2 regions of the Litorivicinus lipolyticus genome follow, and region 1 is predicted to be linked to the other one. Evidence: predicted binding sites of a transcription regulator. Region 1 holds the regulator's gene; the other holds the start of a gene.

Region 1 (5,260 bases):
CGATCGCGACGGTCACATTCGGGCGCCCGGTGGCGATGATATTTGGCACCCAACGCAGCAGCAGCGCTCCGAGGTCGGACAGGTACTCGAGCGACTCTGGGCGCGCGCTCAGAAACTCGATGACCGCGGGGTCGGTGCCGTTGAACGGACGCAGCACCGGCTCCCAAAAGGGGTTGGGCAGGAAGCGTGCATCAAACACAAAGTCGATGGTGTCGGGTACGCCATGCTTGAAGCCAAACGACAGCACATGGACCTCGGGCCGCCCCGGCTGATGATCCGGATCGGCCACCTGTAGGATGCCGGCGCGCAGGTCATGCAGGCTCAGACGGGTTGTGTCCATGTGCCGGTCCGCGTGCTGAACAATGGGGTCCAACAGGCGCAGTTCGGCCTCTAAGGCTTTCTCGAGCGAACCTGAGGCGGTCAGCAGTGGGTGGCGTCGACGGGTGGCATGAAATCGGTTGATCAGCGTCGAGGTGTTGGCATCCAGCCAGACAATGCTGCTTTCAATACCCAATTCGGCCATGCCTGACAGCACGTTGGGCAGCGCCGCTAGGTCCTCGGCACGACCACGGGCATCAATGCCGACGGCAACGGGTTGGGCCTGGTCGCGCTGTTCCAACAACCGCAGCGTGGGTAACAAGACCCCCACCGGTAAGTTGTCGATACAGGTGTAGCCGGCGTCTTCGAGTGCGCCCAGTGCGGCGCTTTTGCCGGACCCGGAACGACCACTGACGACGACCAGGCGCAAACTCATGCCAGCCGCTCGAACAGGTCAATAGCGGTTTGATGCAGCACCGCTGGGGTTTTCGCAGCCAACAACGGCGCTCGGCATTCGGGGTTGCCAAAGGTGCGAATGACATCACGTAATAGCTGCAAGTGGACTTCGTTAGCGTCTTCTGGAACCAGCAGCACACACAAGAAGTCGACCGGTGCTCCGTCTAGGGCGTCAAAGTCGATCGGGTTTTCCAGCGCAAACAGGTGCACGCTGGGTTCGTTGACGACGCTGCTGCGGCAGTGCGGTACGGCAATGCCCTGGCCAATGCCGGTGCTGCCCAAGCGCTCGCGCGCCTGCAGGCCGTCCATCAGTAACTCGGCTTGGTGGTCATCACAATTTAGGGTTTCGGAAATTTGAACGGCAGCCAGTTCCAGTGAGCGCTTTTTACTTTTGACGGCAAATTGCGGATGGACCTGTGTAGGTAGCAAATAGTCAGAGAGAGATTGGTTCAAAAAAGAACTCCGGTGGGGCATTCATTGACCCACCGGATTGTAGCCGTGTTCGGGCTATGCCGCACCTTGCTTTCGTGCGACGTTCTTCTCTTTATGTTTAAGGACTTGTCGGTCGAGCTTGTCGGTCATCAGGTCGATCGACGCATACATGTCGTCGTTTTCCGACAGCGCATGTAAATCGGCCCCGGCAACATGGATCGACCCCTCGGCAATTTGGCGTGTTTTCTCGACCCGCAGCACCACTTCGATTCGGGTGATGGTGTCAGAGTGTCGGGTCAGTCGATCGAATTTGGATTGGACGTAGTCGCGAATGGCGTCGGTGATTTCGAGATGTTGCCCGCTGATACTGATGTGCATGTGCAGCTCCTTAACATTCTTATCGTGGTCGATGAATATCGACTAATTTACCCTACTCCGGTTGAACCGAGCTGACCAGTCCCTGGGGTCCGATGTGTTCCGTTACGCGAACTGCTTGCGCTCGCTGGAACCTGCAATGCCCATGCCTTCACGGTATTTGGCAACTGTGCGCCGGGCGACTGTGTAGCCTTCCTCGCCCAGCAACGCCGTCAGTTTTGAATCCGACAGCGGTTTGGTCCGAGGTTCGGCCGCGACCAGGCGTTTGATGACCGCGCGAATGGCGGTTGAGCTGGCCGCTTCGGAGCCGTCGGCGGAGGCCAGCTGCGACGAGAAAAAGAACTTCAGCTCGAACAGACCCTTGGGAGTCAGCACAAACTTTTGCGTGGTTGCGCGCGACACCGTGCTTTCGTGCATGTCGATTTGACGGGCGATGTCGGCCAGGATTAGCGGGCGCATGGACTCTTCGCCGTGCTCCAAAAACTCCAGTTGCTCGGCCATAATTGTGCGACCGACTTTAAGCAGCGTGTCATAGCGGCTTTCGACCGATTTGATTAGCCACTTGGCCTCGCGGGTTTGCGCTTTGATGTAGTTTTTGGAGTCGTCGTCCAGGTGCTCGACCAAGTCGCTGTAGGTGCGGTTGAGGTACAACCGCGGCACGGCCTCGGCATTCAGCTCGACGCGCCACAGGGTGTTGACCTTGCGCACCACCAAATCTGGAATGACATAGTCGGTATCACTTGAGCCAATCGCGCTGCCGGGGCGCGGCGACAGGGTTTTGATCAGGCTGAGGGCTTCGTGGACTTCGGACTTGTCGACGCCCAAGCCGCGGCTGATGCTGGTCAAATCGCGCTTGGCCAGAGCCTCAAAACGTTCGTCGATGATGCGGATCGCGGTCTCGCGGGCATCAACGGAGTCGCCCAGTTGGCGCAGTTGAATGCGCAGGCATTCTTGGACGTCGCGGGCGCCAATGCCGGGCGGGTCAAGGTGGTGGATTTGCTTCAATACGACCGCCACTTCATCGACTTCGGCGATATCGTCTAGTTCATCCGCCGTCGCTTCGCAGATGGTCTCTAGGCTTTCGCGCAGGTAACCGGCGTCGTCGATGCCGTCAACCAGGGCAATAAACAGCACCTGGTCACGCGGTGTCAGGTGCAGCTGCCACATTTGGTCCAGGAGGTGTTGGTGCAAGGTGACGGGCGCGCTGGAGCGGGCTTCAAATTCGGGCAGCCCTTCGATCGAGCTGGAGTTGTTAACGAAGGTGTCTTCCCAGCGCGAGTCCATGGCGTCGTTGTCGCCAAGGTTATCGGTTTGGCTGACCAGTTCGTCGACACTTTTTTCGCTGGCATCGGGCTGTTCGGTGATGCTGTCGCTATCCGGCGCGGCGGCTAAGCCTTCGTCGTCTTCGCGTTCCAGCAACGGGTTTTCGTCCAACGCTTGTTGAATTTCTTGCTGCAGTTCCAGCGTCGACAGCTGCAGCATGCGGATGGCTTGCTGCAGTTGTGGCGTCATCGCCAACTGTTGGCCCATCTTTAGCTGTAGAGATTGCTTCATGCGTTACCCCGTATCCGGTACCGACTATAGCCCAGATTTTGGCCTACATGCGAAATTCGTGCCCTAAATAGACCTGTCGTACGGTCTCGTTGGCCAGTAAGTCTTGGGGGCTGCCTTGGGCGAGCAAGGATCCGTCGCTGACGATGTAACCGCGATCGCACAGGTCGAGCGTTTCGCGCACGTTGTGATCGGTGATCAGGACGCCGATATCGCGTGCCGCCAACCCTCGGACCAGGCGTTTGATGTCGCTCACCGAGATCGGGTCGACCCCAGCAAAGGGTTCGTCCAGCAACACGTAGGCGGGGTCCATGGCCAGCGCACGGGCGATTTCGACGCGCCGCCGCTCGCCGCCGGATAGGGCCTGGCCGAGGCTGTCGGCGACGTGTTCGAGGTGGAACTCGGCCAGCAAGGCGTCGGCTTTTTGCTGGCGCTGGCGCTTATCCAAGTCGCGGCGTAATTCCAGTACCGCCAACAAGTTGTCGCGACTGGACAGTCGTCGAAAAATGCTGGCTTCCTGCGCCAGATAACCCAGCCCGCGCTGGGAGCGTCGGTGCATGGGTTGGCGGCTGACGTCTTGGCCGTCGATAGTGACCGCACCGCTGTCGGCTTTAACCAAGCCGACAATCATGTAAAACGAGGTCGTTTTGCCGGCGCCATTGGGACCCAGCAAGCCGACAATCTCGCCCGGTTCGACGCGCACCGACATGTCTTTGACGACTTGACGTTTGCCGTAGCGCTTAGCCAGACCGCTGGCTGTCAGTGCACGCTCAGTCACGAATTGTTGGGTGTCAGGGTCATTTGCACGCGCTCGCCGCTGCCCTGGCTGCTGGCTTCAAGGGTGCCCTTGGCTTGGCGGTAGATGACCGACTCGCCAATTACGGTGTTGGTTGACTGGGTCAACTCCGCGTCGCCGGTCAGGACCATAATCTGGTCGGTCAGGGTCCAGTCGATGGTGCTGGCAATGCCTTTGACTGGACCTTGTTCGACGTTTGGGGTGTCAGCAAAAATTGCTGGGCTGCCAGTGGCGGTCATGCTGTCGACCTGACCATTGATCAGCTTCGCGGTCAGTCGCGCCGCTTCAATGCGCAGTGCGCCCTGAGTCAGAATTACATTGCCGGTGTACACGGCGCGGCCAGCACGCTCATCAAAGCTGGCGTTGTCGGCGTTGACCGTGATCGGCAGGTCGCGATCTTCGGGCAGCGCAGCGGCGGCGGTGCTGAGGGTCAGCAACAGAGCAATTAGCGAGCGGGCCATAAGGTTGTGGTTACCTGTTGTGTCAGTTCGATGGTATCGGTTGTGGTTTCGATCCTGACCTGTCCGGCGCCTGCGGTAAAGTCGGGGGCGTGTATTTTCGCGTTGCCGGTGGCGGTCATAACGTCGCCTTGGTATTCAATTTGGTCGGCGTTCAAGGTTCGCCGCTCGGCGGCATGGGTAGCCGTTGCGTCGCCCTTGAGTAGCGTTCGATCCGGGTAGGTCTCGCCAATCGTCGACTCGGCTTGCCAGCCAGACAGTGGCCAGGTCAGCGCCGGCTGGGTGATCTGGCCGGGTCGGGAACCGTCAAAGTCGAGGGCTTCGGGGGCGGTCATGGTGCTTTTTAGCGCGCCGTCCGCATCGAACTGACGAAGGCGCGGGTTGACCACGCGCAGCGCCACGTCTTGTTCGGCGGCGGCCAAGTCAACCACCACGGGGCGCGCCCGAGTGTCATCCCAGCTGACCCAAATCAGTGCCGCTAGGATCAGGCCTGCGACCCAAACCGGGTTCATTCACCGACTCCGAATTCGGCCAATACGCTGGCCTGATGGCCCTGGGCCGCCAGCAGCGCATTGCACAGTTCGCGCACGGCACCCATGCCGCCGGCGGCGCGCGTCGCCTCAACACGTTCGCGCACCCAAGGGTCAGCACCCGGCACGGTACGCCCGACGCCAACCGCTAACAGTGCCGACAGATCGGGCAGGTCATCGCCCATGTAGGCAACCTGGTCCAGGGTCAGCTGTAACGTGCCGGTCAGTTCAGTAATCGCCGCCAGCTTGTCATCGCGGCCCTGGATGACGTGTGCGATGCCTAATTGGCGCGCCCGGTAGTCGACCATCGGCGATACTCGCCCTGTCACCAGCGCGACGGCGAT
Region 2 (5,260 bases), 600 kb from region 1:
TGTCGGTGTAGCCCAGTTCGAGTGCACGTTCAATCAGGGTTGCCGGCTGCGCCGAGCCGACTAGAAAAGAAAAGCACGAGCGCGCGCACAGCTCGCTGCTCATGGCCTAACCCTCGTGCGGAGACGCACGCAGCCCGATCGCGGTCTGTAGGTCGTCTTCGCAGATCGCGTCGCGCCCGGCCAGGTCCGCCAAGGTCCGCGCCACCAAGGCGCACTTTAGTTGGGCGCGACCGCTTAATCCGAGGCGGTTGCCGTGCAGGCGCAAAGCGCGGGTCATGGATTGGCCGAGCCCGGGCACATCGTTCAGGCCCGCGCACGTTAGTTGTGCATTGAGGCAGCCTTGGCGCTGTTGCTGGCGCACCCAACTGGTGCGGATCGGCCGCATGTCGATGGGGCGTGGCCCGGCCTCGCCGTATTCGTAGCGTGCGACTAGATCAAACCGATCAATCAGCGGTGGTGGCAGTTGCCGCTGCCAGCGCCGACGTGTGGCTGGGTTGCAGCGGCAGGCTTTGCGCGGGCTTCCTAGCCAGCCACAGGGGCAAGGGTTGGCGGTGGCCAGGGTCGCCGTCTGCGGCTCTAGGTCCATGCGTTCGGGCAATGCATCACGCAGCCCTTGGCTGTGCAGCGGCAGGTCGTCCAATGCCACCACGTGGCCGCGTTGTAGGTGTTGCCAATGGGCCAGCTGGCGCGCGTTGGCACCGACTGGCAGCCGCCATGGGTCCGATACGCCCGGTGTCGACGCGAACAGCCGTTTGCCAGCCCGGCGAGCCCGCACGCGTGGCGACTCGGGCCAGTGCGCACACAGGCCGTGGCTCCAGCCGGATTTGCCGACACCCGGTTCCCCATACACCAGGGTTGAGTGCCCACCGGATAGCACCCAGGTGGCCAGTTCGGTCGGCCAGCCGGGCATTAGGGAGGGCGCCGAGGGCGCAGGCGCTGTGGCGGTCATGGGAGTCGGATCGAGCTGGCGTAGGGATGCCAAAAAATGCGGCGCGCCGGTGCCGCCGGCCAGGTTCTGGAGGTTGCCGCAGGCGAGCACCAAGTCAGGGTCCAGCGGTAACAGGGAGCCGTCCAGGTTGAGCTCGCCAAACCAGGTGTGCTGTGCGCCGGCGGCGGTGGTGATTTGATCGCTTGCCAGTAGCACCGCCAAGGCCAGCGGCAGCGCGTGGCCGTCATCTAAGCGGCCGCCACGGGCCAGTTCAATGTCCAGTGTGACGCGGCCGCTAGGGTAGCGATAACCGGCGCCCTTGATAACGGAGCGGATCCGCTCTCTCAGGCTGGCTGCGTTGCGCCCGCGATTCAGCAGGCGGGTCAGTGGCAGGCCGCCTTGGATTTGCGCGCGCGCCGTACAGGGCCTGATGCCGTCAGGGGTCAGGCACAGGCTTTGAACGCGCGCAATACTCATGCGTCCGGCGTGCTGTCGAGCGCGGACAGGCGTGCTTCGAGCTCGGCAATTCGAGCGTCGGCACGTGCTAACAATTGAGTTTGGGCCTCAAATTCGTCGCGGCTGACCAAGTCGAGACTGGCCAGGCCCTGGGCCATGGTCTCTTTGACTTGGGTTTGGGCTTGTTCGGACAGTTGGCGCATGGGTTCGGGCATGCGCTGCATTAGTTGTTCGGACAGTTGCTGAAAGGGTTCGAAGGGGTTCATGGCGTGCTCCGATGAGTGAGGGTGAAACACTAGCATGGCGAGGGCAAAAGTCACTGGTGAAAATGACAGGCTTAGGGCGTTGAGGTGCACCATAATGGTGCGATTTCTGTACCTGTGGGTGGACTAAATTGGTGCGATTAGGGTCGGTAAATGCGTTAAAGTGGGTTCTCGTGGTGCGCAAGCACCGCGAATACTGCGATCCGTCTACAACTCCGCAAGGTTGGCACGATAATCGCAAAGTGAAACGCGTAGATAAACTACGTAACTCGATGTACCGAGGGAGATACCTATGAAACTTGTGACTGCGGTCATTAAGCCCTTCAAGCTGGACGATGTCCGCGAAGCGCTATCAGAGATTGGGATGCAAGGCATCACCGTGACAGAAGTCAAAGGCTTTGGCCGTCAAAAAGGCCACACCGAGCTGTACCGCGGCGCGGAATACGTGGTCGACTTTTTGCCCAAAGTGAAAATCGAAGTCGCCATTGATGATGATCAACTCGACACCGTTGTCGAAGCCATCACTAAGGCGGCGAACACTGGAAAAATTGGCGACGGCAAGATCTTTGTTGTTGCGCTGGAGCAGGCCGTACGTATTCGTACCGGCGAGACCGGAACTGACGCGCTTTAAGCGACCCAGTACACAACAGTCCAACCTTGCGGAGAGACACCCATGGAAACACAACTATCTGAGCTGTCAGGTAATCTGGCGGAGCTGAGCTACGCCGTCGATACCTTTTACTTTTTGATTTCAGGTGCACTGGTTATGTGGATGGCGGCGGGTTTCGCCATGCTAGAAGCCGGCTTGGTGCGTGCTAAAAACACCACCGAAATTCTGACCAAGAATATCCTGCTGTATTCGATTGCGTGCGTTATGTACCTGCTGATCGGTTACTCAATTATGTACATCGATATGCCTGAAGGCGGCTTCTTGCCCACCTTTGGCGGCATGATTGGTGACGAAAATGCGGCCATTGGCGATAGCTACTACTCGGCCCGTTCGGACTTCTTTTTCCAGGTCGTTTTCGTTGCGACTGGCATGAGCATCATTTCCGGCGCGGTTGCGGAGCGGATGAAGCTGTTTGCATTCCTGGCCTTTGCGGTCGTGTTTACTGGCTTTATTTACCCGATTCAGGGCGCTTGGAGCTGGGGTGGCGGGTTCTTGTCAGCCGCAGGTTTCAGCGACTTTGCAGGGTCCGGCATTGTTCACATGTGTGGCGCCGCAGCGGCCTTGGCGGGTGTGATCGTGCTGGGTGCGCGTAAAGGCAAGTACACCAAGGATGGCAAAATCAACGCGATCCCGGGTGCTAACATGCCGCTGGCCACGATCGGTACCTTTATCCTTTGGATGGGTTGGTTCGGCTTTAACGGCGGCTCGCAGCTTCAGTTAAGCGGTTTTGATAACGCTAACGCCGTCGCCCAGATCTTTTTGAACACCAACGCTGCGGCGGCTGGCGGCGCGATTGCGGCGACCTTGGTGGCTAAGTTGATCTTTGGCAAGGCAGACCTGTCGATGGCGTTGAACGGCGCGTTGGCTGGCCTGGTTGCAATCACTGCGGAACCTTTGGCCCCGAGCGGACAGCTGGCGACATTGATCGGCGCGATCGGTGGTGTGTTGGTGGTATTCAGCATCGTCGGCTTGGACAAAATCAAAATTGACGATCCGGTTGGCGCCATCAGCGTACACGGTGTGGTCGGTGTGTTTGGTTTGATTGCAGTCGTGTTCAGCAACGACGGCGCCACTTTGGGTGCTCAGCTGTACGGCGCATTCGCCATCTTTGTCTTCACCTTTGTCGCATCCTTCGTGGTTTGGACTGTGATCAAAGCGGTCATGGGTATCCGTGTCACCGAGGAAGAAGAGTATCAAGGTATGGACGTGATCGATTGCGGTATGGAAGCCTACCCCGAGTTCACGACTAAACGTTAAGACAGATTAATCGCTCCATTGAGGCGTCCTTCGGGGCGCCTTTTTTTGTGCGTTGAACTTTGCGCGCGGTGCGCACTCTGAAGGGAGGGCAGTCGATGGGTTTAAGGATGGGGCGGATGAAAGCAGTTTGGATCGGGGTGTGTTTGTGGGTCGGCGCGGTTCACGCGGATGTGTTGCTGGACCAGGGCGACCTGTCCGGCTGGGACGCTCAGTCCTTTGTTGGCGATACGCAGTACCAGCGGGTTGCGGATGCCCAGCGCGGTTTTGTGCTGCAGGGCGTGGCCGACGGGACGGCCTCGGCACTGGGTTTTGAGCGGCGCATCGACCCGGCTCAGACCCCCTGGTTGGAATGGAGTTGGCAAGTCGTCACCGCGCCGACCTTGGGCGCACCTGAACAGTCCAAGGCCGGCGATGATTACGCGGCGCGGGTGTATGTCGTGCGCAAAGGCGCATTTGGCATTTTAAGCACCCAATCTCTGGTCTATGTGCACAGCAATGCCCGCGCGATCGACGACATTTGGGACAGCCCATACACCGGCAAAGTGAAAATGTTGGCGGTCGCCAACGGCACCAGCGGCGACTGGATCAGGGTCAAGCGCAACTTGGCCGCTGATTGGCAGCGTGCGTTTGGCAGGTCGCTGGACGAGCTGGACGGGGTCGCCTTGATGGTCGACGCCGATAACTCAGGCAGCCGAGCGGCGGCGCGTTTCGGTCAGATCGCGTTGCGTGCCAATTGATTCAGTGACCCAGCAGCGCCGGTAAATGGCGGACCTCGGCCAGCTGATGGTCCGATTCAGGGCCCGGCGGTGTGCCCTGACCGATCCACAGGGTTTGGAAGCCCAATTGTTTAGCGGCAACGACGTCTTGGTCCCAGTGGTCGCCGACGTGCAACACCTGTTCTGGCGGCACATTTAGCCGCATCAACGCATCGAAAAACATCGGTGCCGCCGGTTTCCCGACCGCGAAGTCTTCGGCATTTAAGCAAAACTGAAAGTGCTCCCCGGCAGCCGTCTGGGCGATTTGGGTGGTGCCATTGGTGATCGCGCCGATGGCGTAATGCGGGCTTAGTGCCGACAGCATGTCCAGCGCCCCGTCAAAAAAGTTGACCTGCTGGCGTGCCTGCTGGAACAGCTGTGCAGCCTGGGCCCCCAAACGCGAGGCGTCGGCCACCTGTAGCTGTTGTAAGGCATCGATTAGCGCCAGTTTGCGTACGGCTTTGAGGTTGTGACTAACGTTGGGGTTTTCGTCTGCGAAGTGACGGCGCACGGCGACGAAACTGTCGGGCGTGTGGGCCTGGGTAAAGGCTGGGCAATGCTCGTCCAGCCACTCGAACATGATCGCCTCGGCGCGGCCAATAACGTCCGCGGTGCTCCACAGGGTGTCGTCCAAATCAAAGGTAATGGCGCGAATCATGATTTTCTCCGGGCTCTTGGGTGGGCGTGATCGTAGGCCTGTGCCAGGTGATCGAAATCCAGGTGCGTATAGACCTGGGTGGTGCTGAGGTGGGCGTGTCCCAGTAGCTCCTGGACCGCGCGCAAGTCGCCGCTACCCTCTAGCAAATGGGTCGCGAAGGCGTGGCGCAACTGGTGCGGGTGGACCGCCTGGTTGCCCAGTGTGCGCAGTGCTCGTTGTTTGAGGCGGCGCTGGATTTGGCGGGTCGACAGGGCGGGCCCGCGCGGGGTGCAA

Evidence for each region. Region 1 encodes sigma-54, which starts transcription at its own class of promoters, with help from an activator protein. Its sites were predicted from a motif close to TGGCACNNNNNTTGCTNT; they were not measured.
Region 2: glnK (P-II family nitrogen regulator) is a predicted target of sigma-54. The motif match lies at 1,872-1,889, and genes of this name have one in related genera.

What each region holds. Positions count from the first base shown of each region.
Region 1 covers NZ_CP045871.1:2,065,123-2,070,382, reverse strand. Annotated here, with positions in the region: gene rapZ (RNase adapter RapZ) at 1-754, opposite strand, end outside; gene GH975_RS10555 (PTS sugar transporter subunit IIA) at 751-1,227, opposite strand; gene hpf (ribosome hibernation-promoting factor, HPF/YfiA family) at 1,282-1,584, opposite strand; gene GH975_RS10545 (RNA polymerase factor sigma-54) at 1,687-3,135, opposite strand; gene lptB (LPS export ABC transporter ATP-binding protein) at 3,179-3,910, opposite strand; gene lptA (lipopolysaccharide transport periplasmic protein LptA) at 3,907-4,389, opposite strand; gene lptC (LPS export ABC transporter periplasmic protein LptC) at 4,374-4,898, opposite strand; gene GH975_RS10525 (KdsC family phosphatase) at 4,895-5,260, opposite strand, start outside.
Region 2 covers NZ_CP045871.1:322,885-328,144, forward strand. Annotated here, with positions in the region: gene GH975_RS01645 (error-prone DNA polymerase) at 1-103, opposite strand, end outside; gene GH975_RS01650 (ATP-binding protein) at 107-1,405, opposite strand; gene GH975_RS01655 (accessory factor UbiK family protein) at 1,402-1,650, opposite strand; gene glnK (P-II family nitrogen regulator) at 1,940-2,278, shown strand; gene GH975_RS01665 (ammonium transporter) at 2,321-3,574, shown strand; gene GH975_RS01670 (DUF3047 domain-containing protein) at 3,691-4,311, shown strand; gene GH975_RS01675 (HAD family hydrolase) at 4,313-4,987, opposite strand; gene GH975_RS01680 (tyrosine recombinase XerC) at 4,984-5,260, opposite strand, start outside.